2 regions of the Cupriavidus sp. IK-TO18 genome follow, and region 1 is predicted to be linked to the other one. Evidence: riboswitches for the same ligand, from Rfam matches in the RefSeq annotation. Region 1 holds a riboswitch; the other holds the start of a gene.

Region 1 (9,185 bases):
CCGCCAGGCGCCGCAGCAGGAAGCTGGCGCGCGCGCTGCCGGCATGCGCCAGCACGCCTTCGAGTGCGTCCAGCCATTCGCGCGTTTCCTGGGGATCGCTGTCCTCGTTGGCCGAAGGCAGCGCGAGCATCGATTGCACACCGTTTGCCAGGTTGGTCATGGCACCGCTCCTGTCCATGTTGCTTGTCTGTGGCGGCATGTCAGTCACGCTCGCCGATGCCAACAAGATTACGCCTGGAGCCGCAGAGAATGTGTCTGAATTTCCTTGCCAGAAGCGGGTAACACAGTATAAAAATTCTCAATAGATGCCAAAATCCGGAATTGTTACATCATGAACGACACCTCGCTCAGGCTCGATCGCATCGATATCGCCATCCTCAACCAGCTGCAGCAGAACGCCCGCATCACCAATGCCGAGCTGGCGCGCGCCGTGAACCTGTCGCCGACGCCTTGCTTCAACCGCGTCAAGGCGCTGGAGAAAATGGGATTGATCAAGCAGCAGGTCACATTGCTGAATGCCGAGGCGCTGGGCCTGCGCATCAATGTGTTTATCCAGGTCAGCCTGGAAAAACAGGTGGAAGACGCGCTGCGCCGCTTCGAGGCGGCAATCGACAAGCGGCCCGAAGTGATGGAGTGCTACCTGATGACCGGCGATGCGGACTACCTGCTGCGCGTTGTCGTGCCCAGCATGCAGAGCCTGGAGCGCTTTATCCTGGAGCAGCTGACCAAGATCCCTGGCGTGTCCAATATCCGGTCGAGCTTCGCGCTGAAGCAGGTGCGGTACCGCACGGCGCTGCCGCTGCCGGCGGGCGGATTGACCTTGAGCCTGGCGGAAGAAGAGGGCGAATAGCCTGCTGCGGGCTACGGCGCGCCACGCTCCTCGTTGCCGCCATCCACCGCGAATTCCGACAACGCCACCTCGCGGAAATGCCGAACCACCGGGGTGTCGTGCGCCGGCAGCCAGGTGAGCGCCAGGCCGATACCGGCACTGTCCGGATAACCCGCCAGGTCGCGGATCACCATGCGGTCGTTGGCAAAGCGCTGCATGATCGACGGCACCAGGGCCACGCCCAGCCCGCTCTCCACCAGCGCCAGCACGGTCTGCACCTGCGTGGCCTCCTGCGTGACGCGCGGCTGGAAGCCGGCCACCTGGCACGCCGACAGCGCGGCGCTGCGCAGGCCCGACGCTTCGGCCTGCTCGTACATGACAAAGCGCTCCTGCGCGAGGTCGGCCAGCGTCAGCGCGGGCTTGCCCGCCAGCGGGTGGCTGCGCGGCAGGGCGGCGACAAAGCGGTCGCGCTCCAGCAGCGCCAGCGCGGTATTGCCCGGCGTCAGCAGCGGCGTGCGCACCAGGCCCACGTCCAGCGCCTCGTCTTCCAGCCATTGCATGATGCGGGTCGAGGTCGCTTCGCGCAGCACCAGTTCGACGCCGGGGTATTCATTGCGGAAGCGCGTCACCAGCCGTGGCAGCAGGTGCGAGGTCGTGGTGCCGACAAAGCCCACCCGCAAGATGCCGGCCATGCCGCTGCTGGCCGACTGCACCAGCTCGCTGAACTGGCCGGCGTGGAACAGGATGCGCCGGGCCTCGGCCAGCGCGGCGCGGCCGGTCTCGGTCAGCGTGACGCCGCGCGGCTCGCGCACGAACAGGGTGGCGTCGAGCTCCGACTCGAGCTTCTGGATCGAGACCGTCAGCGCGGGCTGGGCGATATGCAGGCGCTCTGCCGCGCGGCGGAAATTGAGGGTCTCGGCCAGCACGACGAAGTGCCGGATGCGGCGCAGTTCCATGGGGTCAGCGGGGATGCGGGAGCCACATCTTAGTGCGCCGCGCGCCCCCCGGGCAACCGCGCGCGCCGGGTGGGTCGATAAACAGCGCTTATCGATCGCGCGGCAAACGATATTGGACGCCGGTTCCGCGGCGTCGCTACACTCGATTGCAAGCTGCCGTGCAGCAACAGATTCCGTATCAAGGAACACTCAAGGAACACAACGGAGACAGCCGGCCGGGCGCAGGCCGATCGCGCCGATCGCGCCCGCCGCGCCTGACCAGGCCTGGACCGACAGGAGCCTCATGCACAGCATTGCATCGCTCGACGACCTGCGCGCGCTTTGCGCCGCGCCCGCCGCCGTGAGCGAGTATTTCCCCATCGGGCAGGACGCCATCGATACCTTCGCCGAGCTGACGCATGACCGGCAGTGGATCTACGTGGACCCCGAGCGCGCCGCGGCGGATTCGCCATACGGCTGCACGGTCGCGCACGCCTTCCTGATCGTGTCGATGGTGTCGGCGGCGTTCGGGCAGTGCTTTACCTTTCCGGGCCGCAAGCTGGCGCTGAACTATGGCTTCGACCGGCTGCGCTTCACCGGCCCGGTGCCGGCCGGCGCGCGCGTGCGCGGCGCGTTCACGCTGCAGCAGCTCGACGAAGTCCGCCCCGGTGAAGTGCGCTGCCACTGGAAAGTAGAGATGCAGGTCGAAGGCAGCGAGCGGCCGGCCATGGTGGCGACCTGGCTGGTGCAGATGCGCTTCTGAAGTTCCCCAATATCAATCCCAAGCAGGACGAGACTCCCATGAGCATCAAAGGCAAGGCATATATCGTCGGGGCCTACGAGCACCCGACCCGCAAGGCGCCGGACAAGTCGGTGGCGCAGCTGCACGCGGAATCCGCGCGCGGCGCGCTGGCCGATGCCGGCCTGACCCTGGCGGACGTGGATGGCTACTTCTGCGCCGGCGATGCGCCGGGGCTGGGCGCCACCAACATGGTCGACTACCTCGGCCTGAAGGTGCGCCACGTGGACTCCACCGACACCGGCGGCTCCGCCTACCTGGTGCATGTCTCGCACGCCGCGCAGGCCATTGCCGCCGGCAAGTGCAACGTGGCGCTGATCACGCTGGCGGGCCGGCCGCGCTCCGAAGGCTCGACCGGCACGCAGGCGCGCAACTGGGGCGCCAACCTGCCGGACGCCCCGTTCGAGGCGCCGTTCAATCCCGTCACCGTCAACCTGTACGCGATGGTGGCGATGCGCCATATGTACGAGTACGGCACCACGCCCGAGCAGCTGGCATGGGTCAAGGTGGCGGCGTCGCACCACGCGCAGCACAACCCGCACGCGATGCTACGCAACGTGGTCACGGTGGAAGAGGTGCTGAACTCGCCGTTGATCGCCGACCCGCTGCACAAGCTCGACTGCTGCGTGGTGTCCGACGGCGGCGGCGCGCTGATCGTGGCGCGGCCCGAGATCGCGGCCACGCTCAGGCGCCCGAAGGTGAAGATCATCGGCGCCGGTGAATACGTCAAGGGCCAGCTCGGCGGCGAGGTCGACCTGAGCTGGTCGGGCGCGAAGTTTTCCGGCGCGGCCGCGTTCGCTGAAGCCGGCGTGACCCCGGCCGACATCAAGTACGCCTCGATCTACGACAGCTTCACCATCACCGTGCTGATGCAGCTGGAAGACCTGGGCTTCTGCAAGAAGGGCGAAGGCGGCAAGTTCGTGGCCGACGGCAACCTGATCTCGGGCGTCGGCAAGCTGCCGTTCAATACCGATGGCGGTGGCCTGTGCAACAACCACCCGGCCAACCGCGGCGGCATCACCAAGGTGATCGAGGCCGTGCGCCAGCTGCGCGGCGAGGCGCATCCGGCGGTGCAGGTGAAGAACTGCGACCTGGCGCTGGCGCAAGGCACCGGCGGCTACCTGGGCTCGCGCCACGGCAGCGCCACCCTGATCCTCGAGCGCGAATAATGAACGATCGCCGGAGCAACTGACATGACGACCCCGCACACTCCCATGGCCTACAAGGCCCCGGACGAACAGCCCGACAACATCGAATTCTGGCAGGCCGCGCGCGAAGGCCGGCTGCTGGTCAAGCACTGCCAGTCATGCGGCAAGACGCACTGGTATCCGCGCACGCTGTGCCCGTTCTGCATGGGCGATACGGTCTGGAAGACCGCCAGCGGCCGCGGCACCATCTACTCGTACAGCGTCACGCGCAAGGCTGGCCCGCAGGCGTATTGCATTGCCTATGTGACGCTGGACGAGGGCGTGACCATGATGACCCATATCGTCGATTGCGATCTCGATGAGGTGCGCATCGGGCAGAAGGTGAAGGTCAGGTTCGCGCCCAGCGTGGATGGGGCGCCGGTGCCGGTGTTTGCGCCGGCCTGAGCGGTTCACGGCGGGCGATGGCGCTTCACTCCGTGGAGGCTCCCGCCCTCTCCCCCGTACCTCTCCCACGAGCGGGAGAGGGGCTGGGGGAGAGGGCCAGCGCTGGCAATAGCGAGGCGCTCAACTGGCAATCTCAAGCCTTGGCAAGTCCCAGCGAGCCCACGCCCGAGACTTTCGGCTCAACCAGCGCCTGCGCCACCACCCCCGCCACCATATCCGCCGTCACCGCCGACAGCGTCCAGCCAAGGTGCCCATGCCCGGTGTTGTAGAACACGCACCGGGCCCGCCCCCGCCCAACACGCGGCAGCATATCCGGCAGCATCGGCCGCAGCCCCGCCCACGGCACCACGCTGCGCGTGCTGACGCCGGGGAAGCACTGCTGCACCCATTCCACCAGCGGCCGGATGCGGTCGGCGCGGATGTCGCGGTTGAAGCCGTTGAACTCCGCGGTGCCGGCCACGCGGAAGCGGTCGTCGGCCAGGCGGCTGGTGACCAGCTTGGTTTCATCGTCGAGCAGGCTGACGGTCGGCGCCGCGGTGCGGCTGCCCGCGTCGTTCAGGTTGACGGTGATGGAATAGCCCTTGACCGGATAGATGTTGACGCGGTCGCCCAGCCCGGCGGCCAGCGCGCGGCTGGCGGTGCCGGCGCAGATCACCGCGCCGTCGAAGGTCGAGGTGGCGCTGTCCGCGCCTTCCTGCACGGTCACGCTGGCGCTGCGGCCATCGGTGGTGACCTTGCGCACGTCCTCGCCGTAGCGGCAGTGCACGCCCATGCGCTCGATGGCGGCGGCCAGGCCGCTGGTGAACTTGTGGATGTCGCCGGTCGAATCGCTTTCGGTGAAATAGCCGCCGTAGTAGGTGCCGGCCAGCGTCGGCTCGATTGCGCGCATTTCCGCCGGCGTTACCGCGCGGCGCTCCAGCCCGCCCTGCGCCAGCAGCGCCGAGACGCGGCCCGCGTGCTCGAAGCCCGCCTTGTCGCGATAGATATGCAGGATGCCTTCGCGCTTGTGGTCGAAGTCGATGCCTTCCTGCGCCGCCCACGCGAACAGGTGCTCGCGCGCCGCGATGGCCAGGCGCGCGGTCTCGATGGTGTTGCGGCGGTAATGCGGGATCGAGGCGATGAACTCGGCGAACCAGCTCAGCTTGTGCCAGCTCGGGCGCGGGTTGACCAGCAGCGGGGCGTCGCTGCGCAGCATCCACTTCAGGCCCTTGATGATGGTGGACCAGTGCGTCCACACCTCGGCATTGGAGGCGGATAGCTGCCCGCCGTTGGCGAACGAGGTTTCCATCGCGGCGTAGCGGTGGCGCTCGAACAGGGTGACGGAGAATCCGCGCCGGGCGAGCGCGTAGGCCGTGGTGACACCGGTGATGCCACCGCCGATGACGGCGATTGTCTTCATGATCTGGCAGTCCAGAAACGTCGGGGTGGGAGCCCGCACGCGACATGCGTGGCGGACGCCCCCTCTGTTCCTGACCTGAGAGATTCACGACAGCCGCCGGTGGTGCCCGGGGGTACCGGTGGCGGGGGCCGCTTGCTCCTTCGGTATGCCGGCTGACGATGGCGGCATTCTTCAGAGTGCTGTGACGCGTGATACCGGTCCTTTTGCCTGAGAGTTTCCGGGGCGGTTGCTCCTTCGGCGCTGTCCGCGGCGGCTGCCGCCGGATCAGTCTCTCCCAGCATCACGTTGGCGCGAACGCCAATCCGCGCAAATCTAGAGACAAAGGCCGCAAGTGGATATGCGGGTAAACGCGAATAGAGCCAGTCGTGTTCGCATGGATGGGTCGAGTCGCTTCTTTACCGGCGCGGCGCTATGTCGCACTGCGTCAAGCCGACCCGCCCCCTAGAATGTCAGCACTCGCTACGCGGAGGAAGTGCGCCGTAGCACGAGCCGGATACGGCGCACCGGTCGGGCGAGCCAGAAGAACAGAAAAGGTATTCCAGTGAGAAGAAATCGGATTGCGCTGGCCGCCTCGGCCGCGCTGATGGGCCCCGGCATCGCCGGCGCGCAGCCGGATGAACCCGTCAGCGCGCCGCAGCCCTTGCAGGAAGTCGTGGTCTCGGCGAAGACCGGGCGCGGCGAAACGCCGGCCACGCCGCCCAATACGCCATCGCCCGCCTATGGCATCAGCGCCGCACGCATGGCGGACTTCAACGTGGTCAACACCGAAGACGCGCTCAAGTACGCGCCCAACCTCGCCGTGCGCAAGCGCTTCATCGGCGATATGAACTCGATCATCTCGGTGCGCAGCACTAGCTCGCGCCAGTCGGCGCGCGGGCTGGTCTATGCCGACGGCCTGCTGCTTTCCAACCTGCTGGGCTCCGATTTCACTTTCCCGCCGCGCTGGTCGCTGGTCAACGCCGCCGAGATCGAGCGCGTCGACGTGCTGTATGGCCCGTATTCGGCGCTGTACCCGGGCAATTCGCTGGGCGCGACCGTGCTGATCAGTACGCGCACACCGGAGAAGTTCGAGGGCGATGCCAGCGTGCAGCTATTCACGCAGCGCTTCAACCTGTACGGCACGCACGACAGTTTCAACGGCGTGCACGCCAACGCCTACGTGGGCGACCGCGCCGGGCCGTTCTCGTGGCTGGTCAGCGTCGACCGGCAGGACAGCAAGAGCCAGCCGCTGAGCTTCTACACCGCGGCGCGCTCCAGCGTGCGGGCGACTTCGGCCGACAAGCCCGTGACCGGCGCCTACTTCGACCAGGACCAGACCGGCGCCGACCGCACCGTGATGGGCGTCAACAGCGAGGGCGTCACGCACACCGTGCAGGACCAGCTCAAGCTCAAGCTCGGCTACGACATCACCAATACCCTGCAGGCGCAATTCACCGCCGCCTACTGGCAGCAGGACCGCTCCAGCGCCACCGGCAGCTACCTGCGCGATGCCGACGGCAACGTGGTGTCGAGCGGCCCGGTCAATATCGGCGGCCTCCGCTACGTGATCCCCGCCAACGCGTTTGCGCCGGGCAATGGCGAGGACGCGCGCTGGCTCTACGGCCTGTCGCTGCGCACGCGCAACGAGACCGGGTGGAATTTCTCCGGCGTGGCATCGCTGTTCGATGTCACCAAGGACATCAGCCGCACCGCCAGCACCGCGGGCAATGGCCCGGGCACGGTGACCTATGGCGACGGCACCGGCTGGCGCACGCTCGACCTGAAGGCCGACTACCGCCCGCAGCAGCTCAAGGGCGGCCACTGGGTCACCCTCGGCTACCACTACGACAACTACAGGCTCAGCAACACCACCTACAACACCTCGGACTGGCAGGCCGCCACCATCTCCGCGTTCAACAACGCCTTTGCCGGCAAGACCGAGACGCAGGCGCTGTACGCGCAGGACGCGTGGTACTTCGCCGAGGACTGGAAGCTGATCCCGGGCGTGCGCTGGGAGCACTGGCGCGCCTATGACGGCAGCCGCAGCCAGCCAGGCGTAGATGTCGCCTACCCGGTGCGCAGCGAGTCCAACTGGTCGCCCAAGCTGGCGCTGGAAAAGGCCATCGGTCAGGACTGGCTGGGCCGGCTGTCGCTCGGCCAGGCCTGGCGCTACCCGACCGTCGCCGAGCTGTTCCAGGGCCGCATCACCGGCACCTCGCTGATCAACAACGATCCCAACCTGAAACCGGAGCGCTCCTTCTCGAAGGACCTGACCTTCGAACGCACGGTCGACCGTTCGTACTTCCGCGTGTCGGTGTATGAAGACGACATCCGCGATGCGCTGGTCAGCCAGACCAATACCACGGTGTTCCCCACCGTCACCAGTTTCCAGAACGTGGACCGCGTGCGTACGCGTGGCATCGAGCTTGCCTACGACGGGCGCGACGTGCTGACCAGCGGCTTCGACCTGTCGGCCAGCGGCGCGTACAACCATTCCAAGACGCTGGAGAATGCCAATAACCCGGCATCGGTGGGCAAGTATTTCTATCGCATCCCGCAGTGGCGCGCGAACCTGGTCGGCACCTACCGCTTTACGCCGGCATGGGCCGGCACGCTGGCGATGACCTATTCGGGGCGGCAGTACAATACGCTCGATAACAGCGACGTCAATCCCGACACCTTCGGCGGCACCAGCAGTTTCCTGACCTTCGACGTCAAGGTGACCTACAAGCCCGCCAGGAACGTGCGGCTCGGGCTTGGCATCGACAACCTGACCGACCAGCGTTACTTCGTCTACCACCCGTACCCGGGCCGGACGTTCTACGCCGAGGCCAAGCTTTCCTTCTGAGTGCAGTGACCAGTCCGATCCTGACCATTCCCCTGCAGCGCTTGCCCCGCAGCTTCCGCTTCCTTGCCGCCGGCGTGATCGCCTGCACGGCGTTCGCCGCGATGGCGCAGTCCCATGGCAACCATGCCGGCCACGGTGCGCAAAGCGCGGCGCCGAAGGCGATGAGCGAACTCGGCACCGGCGCCGCCTTCGATCGCGACGGCCGCTTGTGGATCGCCTACAAGGACGGCCAGCACGTGGCCGTGCGCGCGTCGGCCGACCAGGGTCGCAGCTTCGGGCCGGTGCAGCACGTCAACCGCGTGCCCGAAGCCGTGGCTGCTGACCACGACAGCCGGCCCAAGGTTGCCACCGGCCGCGACGGCGAGATCTACGTCACCTGGACCCAGCCGCTGCCCAAGCCCTATACCGGCTTTATCCGCTTCGCGCGCTCCGCCGACGGCGGCAAGACCTTTGCCGCGCCGGTGACCGTGCATGCCAACCGCGACCAGATCGCGCACCGCTTCGACGCGATCGCGGTGGACCCGGCCGGCCGCGTCTTCGTCAGCTGGATCGACAAGCGCGACGTGGTCGCCGCCGAAGCGCGCAGGCAGCCCTATGCCGGCGCTGCGATCTACTACGCGGTATCGGCCGACCACGGCAAGAGCTTCCAGGGCGATTACAAGATCGCCGACCAGTCCTGCGAATGCTGCCGCATCGCGCTCGCGCCGACGCCGGACGGCAAGATGCTGGCGCTGTGGCGCCACGTGTTCCCGCCCAACGCGCGCGACCACGCGGTGGCACTGCTCGGCGCCGACGGCACGCCCG
Region 2 (9,185 bases), on a different contig from region 1:
GCAAGGGTAGTCATGGCAAGCGGGTTCATGGGGGGCGCGGGGGGAACGGTGTTTGACAGCCCATGCTAGGACTGCGCGCCGCGCGTTGCGTTGATCGTCGTCAAGCGCGGCGTTGGCACGGCACGGGTGCGCAGGCGCCCCGCGTCACACGGCGGTAATACGTGGCGGATACGCTGCGCGCCGGCGCGACTTGCGCCCCCTTTTCCTATTGCGCGATGCCGATCCCGGACACCCTGCCCCCTTCCCTGCCGTACCTACCGCTGCGCCGACGCCTGCTGGCGGCCGGCGCTGCGGCCCTGGCGCTGCCCAATGCCCCGCTGCTGGCCCAGTCTCCCGCGCGCCGCACCGTGGTGGTGGGCCACCTGATCGACCGCGGTAGTGCGCAGGCGGACCTGGCGCGCGACTACCTGGCCGGCGCCAAGGTGCTGTTCGACGCGGTCAATGCCGCCAACGGCCCGGTACGGATCGCCCACGTGGTGCGCAACGCCGATCCCGATCCGCGCCGCGCGGTGGCCCAGGCGGCGGCGCTGGCCGACAGCGAGCACGCCGAGCTGCTGTTCGGCGCCGGCGACCGTCTCCTGCCGGCGCTGGCGTCATCGGCCGAGCTGGTCCGGCGCGGCGTGCAGATTGTGGCGCCGCTGTCGGGCCTGGCATTGGCAGCGGACAACGTCTGGTTCACCCGCGCCGACTACCAGGCCGAACTCGACGCGGCAGTGCGGCAGTTGCGCAGCTATGGCCTGAGCGCGATCGCGCTGGCGGTGGCGCCGGACTTCGCCACGCCATCGCTGGCCCGGCTGGAGGCGCAGACCGGCACGCGCGCGGTGCCGCTCGATCCCAAAGCCGACCCCGGTGCCGACGCCGTGGCACGCCGCATTGCAGCCGCCCGCCCCGGCGCCGTGATCGTCGCGGGCGATACGCTGGCCTATGCCGGACTGGGCCGCGCACTGGCGGCGCAGGGCTGGTATGGCTTCCTGGTCGGCCTGTCGTCGGTCAGTGCCACGGCCGCGCGCGAGATCCTGGGTACCGGCTACGCCGGCGGCATGGTGCTGACCCAGGTCGCGCCCGGCCCGCAGCAGGCCACGCTGCGCGTGGTCAGGGAACACGTAGCGCGCATGAAGCAATACCTGGATGAGCCGCCGTCCTCGGCGACGCTGGCCGGCTATATCGGCGCCGCATGGCTGGCACGGGCGCTGGCCGGCGTGCGCGCCGGCGGTGCCGCCGAGCTGCGCCGCGCACTGCAAGGCCGTGTCGACGTGGGGGACTTTACCCTCGACTTCAGCCACGGCCAGCGCGGCTCGCAGTACGTCACGCTGGCGGTGTCAGGCGCGCGGTAGCGACAGGCGCGCGCGCCGCGCATTCTCGACCAGGTTGACCACCGTGCGCCGCAGCTCCGACGGCCACGCCAGCAGCGGCTGCGCCTGGCCGCTGAGCGCGACCTCGTGGCCGCTGTCGGCGGCGTCGTCGACCACCGCCTGTAGCAGGGCGAGCACGTCCAAAATTGCCCCCGCACGCTGGCGCGGCGGGGGCCAATTACAGGGAAAAACCAGACTTGATGTCTGGCGCGGCAAGACCCGGGCAGCCCCTGCCGCCGCAAGCCGCACACCGTGAAAAGCGCAGAGCGGCACAACCGTCATGCTAAGGACAGCGGCGCGCGCGGTCTTGTCGGCCTGGTAGGGTTTTGTATCGGGCTTCGTACCTAAGATCAGCCGGCCGCCGTCTTGCCTGGGCCGCCGAGCAGCGCCTTGAGCGCGCCGAGCCGGTCCTTGGGGCTCATCGCCGGAGTTTCGTCCTTGGGTGCCGGCGCTTCTTCCAGCTTCATCTCGCCGATAAAGCGCGACGGCTGGCAAGAGTACGTCTCGCGCGCGCGCTTGCGCTTCTTGCACCAGCTGATCTGCAGGCTGCGCTGCGCGCGCGTGATGCCGACGTACATCAGCCGGCGCTCTTCCTCGATCTTCTCGTCGGTCATGTCGTCGTCTTCGCGGCAGTGGGGCAGGATGCCCTCTTCCACGCCGACCAGGAACACGTGCGGATATTCCAGCCCCTTGGACGCGTGCAGCGTGGACAGCCGCACGGCGTCGGGATCTTCCTCGCGCCCTTCGAGCATGCTCATCAGCGCCACGGTCTGCGTCAGCTCAAGCAGGTTCTTGCCTTCGCTGCCGAAGCCGTCGGCGTTGTCATAGCCGGTGGCTTCCTCGCCCTCGGCCGCTTCCGGCTTGGTGCCCTTGCGCTTGAGCCATTCGAGGAACTCCAGCGTGTTGGTCCAGCGCGACTGCGCCTGGCGCTCGTCGAAGCTGTCGTACAGGTATGCCTCGTAGTGGATGCCGGCCATCAGGTCGTCGAGCACTTCGGTGGCCGGATCTTTGGCCGCGCGGTCGGCCAGCCGCACCATCGATTCGCAGAACACGCGCAGCGGCTCCAGCTGGCGCGGCTGCAGCTTGCCCTCGATGCCGCCCATCATCGCCGCCTCGAACAACGACACCTTGGCCTGCCCGGCAAACGTGCCCAGCACTTCGAGCGTGGTATTGCCGACGCCGCGGCGCGGCGTGGTGATCGCGCGGATAAAGGCGGGATCGTCGTCGGGATTGGCGATCAGGCGCAGGTAGGCGCAGATGTCCTTGATCTCGGCCTTGTCGAAGAAGCTCTGGCCACCCGACAGCACATAGGGAATGCGCTCGCGCCGCAGGATCTGCTCGAACAGCCGCGCCTGGTGGTTGCCGCGGTACAGGATGGCGTAGTCGCGGAACTGCGCGCGGCGCTCGAACTTGTGCGCCGACAGGCGGAACACCACCGACTCCGCCTCGTGCTCCTCGTCGTTCATCGGGTGGATGGCGATGGGATCGCCCATGCCGTGCTCGCTCCACAGCTTCTTGTCGAAGAGCTTGGGATTGTTGGCGATGACCGCGTTGGCCGCTTCCAGGATGCGCACGGTGGAGCGGTAGTTCTGCTCCAGCTTGATCACCTTGAGGTCGGGGAAGTCGGTCTGCAGCCCGCGCAGGTTGTCCAGCGTGGCGCCGCGCCAGCCGTAGATGGCCTGGTCGTCGTCGCCCACCGCGGTAAAGGCCGGCGCGCGCAGGTGCGAGCCCCCCGCCAGCAGCTTGAGCAGCTGGTACTGGCAGGCGTTGGTATCCTGGTACTCGTCGACCAGGAAGTAGCGCAGCCGGTTCTGCCACTTCAGCTGCACCGCTTCGTTGCGCGCGAACAGTTCCGCGGGCAAGCGGATCAGGTCGTCGAAATCCACCGCCTGGTACGCGTTCAGCGTGGCGACGTAGTTGCGGTAGACCAGCGCGGCCTGGTGCTCGTCGGCATTGGCCGCCTGCGCGATCGCGGCCTCGGGGTCGACCATGCCGTTCTTCCACAGCGAGATCGTGCTCTGCACGCCGCGGATCAGCTTCTTGTCGGTGGTGCCGAGCTGCTCCTGGATCAGGCCGAAGCAGTCGTCCGAATCCATGATCGAGAACTGCGGCTTCAGGCCGACGTGTTCCGCCTCCATGCGCAGAATCTGCACGCCCAGCGAGTGGAAGGTACAGACTGTGAGCTGCTTGAGCGGGATGCGCTTGCCCTCGCGCGTGGTCTTGCCTTCCATCAGCTTGCCGATGCGTTCCTGCATCTCCTTGGCAGCCTTGTTGGTGAAGGTGACGGCGGCGATATGGCGCGGCTCGAAGCCCTTGTCTTCGATGAGGTGCGCGATCTTCTGCGTGATCACGCGGGTCTTGCCCGAGCCCGCCCCGGCAAGGACGAGGCAGGGTCCGTCCAGATAGCGGACGGCTTCAGATTGGGCGGCGTTGAGGCCGTGGCTCATGCGCGGGAATGCTTGCGTGGGGTGGTCGGGACGGCGTCGCGCCCTGTACAACACATGGGGCGGCGCCGGACGCAAAGCTAATCATGTTAACACGCTGGGCCGGCCCTGATCAGTCAGCGGGAACCGCTTTTTCCGGGGGCGGGGACGTTACCGAAGTAACACTTGGTAAGTCCCAAAACCGGGCGTCCGGGCCCTCCTCTAACCAGTATGGCGGGATGGCAGACCTGCGTCCCGAACGTACTCAAAGTTACTTTCGGAGCCCATCATGAAAATGCTACGAGCCTTTTCCAAAGCGACGATGGCCGGCATAGCCGTTGCGGCCCTGGCCACCGGCTGTGCCGACATGACACCGAAGCAGCGCAACACGGTCATTGGTGCCGGCGTGGGCGCGGCCGGCGGTGCTGCGTTGACGCACGGTAGTGCCGCAGGCACGCTGGGCGGTGCCGCCCTGGGCGGCGTGGTCGGTAACGTAATGACCGACGACCATCGCCGTTGATAGGGCGAATGGCTGCTGGCGGGGGGCGCCCGCCGCGTTGACAAAGGCAGGGCCCTCCCGTACATTGCGCGCATCCGACCGGGAGAGCGCGCATATCTGCGCCGCCGAAGGGGTATCACCCGAAAACTCTCAGGCACCACGGACCGCTCGGATCGGCATGCAACATGCACACGATGCATGCCGCACTCTGGAGAGCGGCACCCGCCATTCGTGGCGAGCGTGCCCACCGAAGGGGCGCGCGAGGACGGGATTCAACGAATCCGCCTCGTAATCTCTCAGGTATCGAGGACAGAGGGGTCATCCGCCGCAGCGGATTGCTTGGCCATTGGCATAGCGATCGTTGCGGCGGATGGCCCTTTTTTGTTTTCGCAACCCGACATTGCCCCCGAGGATTCCATGACGCTCCAGGCCACGCCCCTCAACGCCATCCACCGCGCCCTCGGCGCCCGCATGGTCGACTTCGGCGGCTGGGACATGCCGGTCAACTACGGCTCCCAGATCGAAGAACACAACGCCGTGCGCACCGACGCCGGCATGTTCGACGTGTCGCACATGTGCGTGGTCGACCTCAGCGGCCCCAATACCCGCGCCTTCCTGCGCGGCCTGCTGGCCAACAACGTCGACAAGCTGCAGACGCCGGGCAAGGCGCTGTACTCGTGCATGCTCGACGAAAAAGGCGGCGTGATCGACGACCTGATCGTCTATTTCTTTGCCGAGGACCGTTTCCGCCTGGTGGTCAACGCCAGCACCGCGGTCGGCGATATCGACTGGATCCGTGCGCGCAACGACGCCACCGGCAGCGGCGTGACCATCACCCCGCGCCGTGAAGATGTTGCGCCCGCGGGCGCGCAGCCGCTGGCGATCGTCGCGGTGCAGGGCCCTAACGCCCGCGCCAAGGTGTGGAGTACCTTCCCGTCGACCCAGCCTTCCGATGCGCTCAAGCCGTTCAACGCTGTCGTGGTGCAGGACCCCGCACTTGGCGAAGTCATGGTCGCGCGCACCGGCTACACCGGCGAAGACGGCTTCGAGCTGGTGGTGCCGGCGGCCAGCGTCGCCGGCCTGTGGGAAAAACTGAATGCCGCGGGCGTGCGCCCGGCCGGCCTGGGCGCGCGCGACACGCTGCGCCTGGAAGCCGGCATGAACCTGTATGGCCAGGACATGGATATCAGCACCTCGCCGCTGGACGCGGGCCTGGCCTGGACCGTCGACCTGCAGAGCGAGCGCGACTTCACCGGCAAGGCGGCACTGGCCGCGGCCGGCTCGCGCCAGCAATTCCTCGGCCTGATCCTGCGCGACAAAGGTGGCGTGCTGCGCGCCCACCAGAAGGTCATCACCGCCGCCGGTGACGGCGAAATCACCAGCGGCACCTTCAGCCCCTCGCTGTCGCAATCGATCGCGTTCGCGCGCCTGCCGCAGGGCGTGAACGTCGGCGACACCGTGCAGGTGGAGATCCGCGACCGCAAACTCAACGCGACTGTGGTTAAACTGCCGTTTGTGCGTAATGGCAAGGCACTCGTGAGCTAAGGGAAACATCCGCTCACCCAACGGTCGCCCTCGCCTGCCGGCAGCGTTGCCGGGCAGGCATCACCCAACAAGAAACAGATCTGAATCCGGAGAACCTTCATGAATTTCCCCGCCGACCTCAAATACACCGAGTCGCATGAGTGGGTGCGCGTCGAAGCCGACGGCACGCTCACCATTGGCATCACCGACCACGCACAGGATGCGCTGGGCGACATCGTCTTCCTGGAACTGCCCGAAGTGGGCAAGTCGGTCGGTGCCGGCGACGCGCTGGCAGTGGTGGAATCGGTGAAGGCCGCTTCCGATATCTACGCCCCGGTGGCCGGCGAAGTGATCGCCGTCAACGAAGCCGCCACGGCCGAGCCGGAAAGCGTCAATGCCAATGCCTTCGACGCCTGGCTGTTCAAGCTCAAGCCGGCCAACAGCGACGACGTCAACGGCCTGATGTCGGCCGACGCGTACAAGGCCAGCGTCGGCGCCTGATCGCCCCGCCGGTCCCGCACCCGGGATCGGCACACAGCATTTGCAGCGCCGCGGCACGGCTGACCACCTGCCGCAGCGCTCCCCACGAGGTTCTTGCCAATGAACGCCCCGCTTCCCATGACCGCCGCCCAAGGTAACCGGCCCACGCTGGCCGAACTGGAGGCGCGCGACGCCTTCGCCGCCCGCCACATCGGCCCCGATACCCCCGAACAGCAGCACATGCTGAAGGTGCTCGGCTACGACAGCCGCGCCGCGCTGATCGATGCCGTGATCCCCGCCGCCATCCGCCGCCGCGACGGCATGCCGATGGGCGAGTTCACCGAGCCGCTGAGCGAGGAAGCCGCACTGGCCAAGCTGCGCGGCCTGGCGCGCAAGAACCGCGTACTGAAGAGCTTTATCGGCCAGGGCTACTACAACACCGTCACGCCCGCGGTCGTGCTGCGCAATATCTTCGAGAACCCGGCCTGGTACACCGCCTACACGCCCTACCAGCCGGAAATCTCGCAAGGCCGCCTGGAAGCGATGCTGAACTTCCAGCAGATGGTCACCGACCTGACCGGGCTGGATATCGCCAACGCGTCGATGCTCGATGAAGGCACCGCTGCCGCCGAAGCGATGACGCTGCTGCAGCGCGTGAACAAGCACGACTCCAGTATCTTCTTCGTCGCCGACGACGTGCTGCCGCAGACGCTGGAAGTGGTGCGAACGCGCGCGCTGCCGCTGGATATCGAAGTGAAGGTCGGCCCCGCCGCCGACGCCGCTGCTGCGGGCGCCTTCGGCGTGCTGCTGCAGTACCCGGGCGTGAACGGCGACATCAATGACTACCGCGCCATCGCCGACGCGGTGCACGCCGCCGGGGGCCTGGTGGTGGCTGCCGCCGACCTGCTGGCGCTGACGCTGATCGCCGCGCCGGGCGAATGGGGTGCCGACGTGGCCGTGGGCAACTCGCAGCGCTTCGGCGTGCCGCTGGGCTTTGGCGGCCCGCACGCCGGCTACATGGCGGTGAAGGATGCGTTCAAGCGCTCGATGCCGGGCCGTCTGGTCGGCGTGACCGTCGACGCGCAGGGCAACAAGGCGTATCGCCTGGCGCTGCAGACGCGCGAACAGCATATCCGCCGCGAAAAGGCGACCTCCAACATCTGTACCGCGCAGGTGCTGCTGGCGGTGATGGCGTCGATGTACGCCGTATACCACGGCCCGCAGGGCCTGAAGCGCATCGCGCAGCGCGTGCATCGCCTGGCCGCGACGCTGGCCGCCGGCCTGGAGCAGCTTGGCTTCGTCCGCACCAACGCCACCTTCTTCGACACGCTGACGCTGGAGACCGGCTTCAACACCGAAGCCATCCATGCCGCCGCCACCGCGCGCGGCATCAACCTGCGCCATGCCGGCGCCACGCGCGTCGGCATCTCGCTGGACGAGACCGCCACCCGCGACGACGTGGTTGCGCTGTGGGAAATCTTCACGCAAGGCAAGCCGCTGCCGGCGGGCCTCGATTTCGACAAGCTCGAAGCCGCCATCAATGACGCCTTCCCGGCCGAACTGGCGCGCGCCAGCGAGTACCTGACCCATCCGGTGTTCAATACGCACCACGCCGAGCACGAGATGCTGCGCTACCTGCGCATGCTGGCCGACAAGGACCTGGCGCTGGACCGCACCATGATCCCGCTGGGCTCGTGCACGATGAAGCTGAACGCCACCAGCGAGATGATCCCGGTGACCTGGCCCGAGTTCAGCCAGATCCACCCGTTCGCGCCGCTGGACCAGACCGTGGGCTACCGCGAGATGATCGACCAGCTCGAGGCCATGCTGTGCGCCGCCACCGGCTACGCCGCGGTCAGCCTGCAGCCCAACGCCGGCTCGCAAGGCGAGTACGCGGGCCTGCTGATCATCCATGCGTATCACGCCAGCCGCGGCGAAAGCCATCGCGACATCTGCCTGATCCCGTCGTCGGCGCACGGCACCAACCCGGCGTCGGCGCAGATGGCCGGCATGAAGGTGGTGGTGGTGGCCTGCGACGAGAACGGCAACGTCGACCTGGAAGACCTGGCGAAGAAGGCCGAGCAGCACAGCAAGAACCTGGCTGCGATCATGATCACCTACCCGTCCACGCACGGCGTGTTTGAGCAGGGCGTGCAGCAGATCTGCGAGATCGTGCACAAGCACGGCGGCCAGGTCTATGTCGACGGCGCCAACATGAACGCGATGGTCGGCACCGCCGCGCCGGGCCAGTTTGGCGGCGACGTGTCGCACCTGAACCTGCACAAGACCTTCTGCATCCCGCACGGCGGCGGCGGCCCGGGCGTTGGCCCCGTTGCGGTCGGCGCGCACCTGGCGGATTTCCTGCCCAACCAGGACAGCGTCGGCTACCGCCGCGACGACCGCGGCATCGGCGGCGTGTCGGCGGCACCGTTCGGCTCGGCCAGCATCCTGCCGATCTCGTGGATGTATATCGCGATGATGGGTTCGGCCGGCCTGACCGCCGCCACCGAGAACGCCATCCTGGCGGCCAACTACGTGGCCAAGCGCCTGGCGCCGTACTACCCGGTGCTGTACACCGGCCAGCACGACCTGGTCGCGCACGAGTGCATCCTGGACGTGCGCCCGCTGCAGAAGGAGACCGGCATCAGCAACGAAGACGTGGCCAAGCGCCTGATGGACTACGGCTTCCACGCGCCGACCATGAGCTTCCCGGTGCCGGGCACGCTGATGATCGAGCCGACCGAGTCCGAAGCACTGCATGAGCTGGACCGCTTCATCGACGCGATGATCGCGATCCGCCAGGAAATCGGCCGCGTCGCCGACGGTACTTTCGACCGCGAGGACAACCCGCTCAAGCACGCGCCGCACACCGCCGCGGTGGTGACCGCGAACGAGTGGACCCACAAG

What was found. Region 1 has a riboswitch for glycine ahead of IPF36_RS11170 (D-amino acid dehydrogenase). Riboswitches for the same ligand answer to the same signal wherever they lie in the genome.
Region 2: linked by a shared signal. The riboswitch ahead of gcvT (glycine cleavage system aminomethyltransferase GcvT) and the one ahead of IPF36_RS11170 (D-amino acid dehydrogenase) in region 1 are both predicted to bind glycine.

What each region holds. Positions count from the first base shown of each region.
Region 1 covers NZ_JADGMP010000012.1:252,505-261,689, reverse strand. Annotated here, with positions in the region: gene mdeB (alpha-ketoglutarate dehydrogenase) at 1-160, opposite strand, end outside; gene IPF36_RS11195 (Lrp/AsnC family transcriptional regulator) at 332-850, shown strand; gene IPF36_RS11190 (LysR family transcriptional regulator) at 862-1,785, opposite strand; gene IPF36_RS11185 (MaoC family dehydratase) at 2,069-2,527, shown strand; gene IPF36_RS11180 (thiolase domain-containing protein) at 2,566-3,732, shown strand; gene IPF36_RS11175 (Zn-ribbon domain-containing OB-fold protein) at 3,757-4,155, shown strand; gene IPF36_RS11170 (D-amino acid dehydrogenase) at 4,289-5,554, opposite strand; glycine riboswitch at 5,609-5,739, opposite strand; glycine riboswitch at 5,740-5,841, opposite strand; gene IPF36_RS11165 (TonB-dependent receptor) at 6,096-8,381, shown strand; gene IPF36_RS11160 (sialidase family protein) at 8,414-9,185, shown strand, end outside.
Region 2 covers NZ_JADGMP010000002.1:128,006-137,190, forward strand. Annotated here, with positions in the region: gene hemN (oxygen-independent coproporphyrinogen III oxidase) at 1-29, opposite strand, end outside; gene IPF36_RS01935 (ABC transporter substrate-binding protein) at 216-1,334, shown strand; gene IPF36_RS01940 (hypothetical protein) at 1,320-1,490, opposite strand; gene IPF36_RS01945 (UvrD-helicase domain-containing protein) at 1,703-3,799, opposite strand; gene IPF36_RS01950 (glycine zipper 2TM domain-containing protein) at 4,065-4,295, shown strand; glycine riboswitch at 4,365-4,451, shown strand; glycine riboswitch at 4,473-4,597, shown strand; gene gcvT (glycine cleavage system aminomethyltransferase GcvT) at 4,692-5,819, shown strand; gene gcvH (glycine cleavage system protein GcvH) at 5,919-6,299, shown strand; gene gcvP (aminomethyl-transferring glycine dehydrogenase) at 6,399-9,185, shown strand, end outside.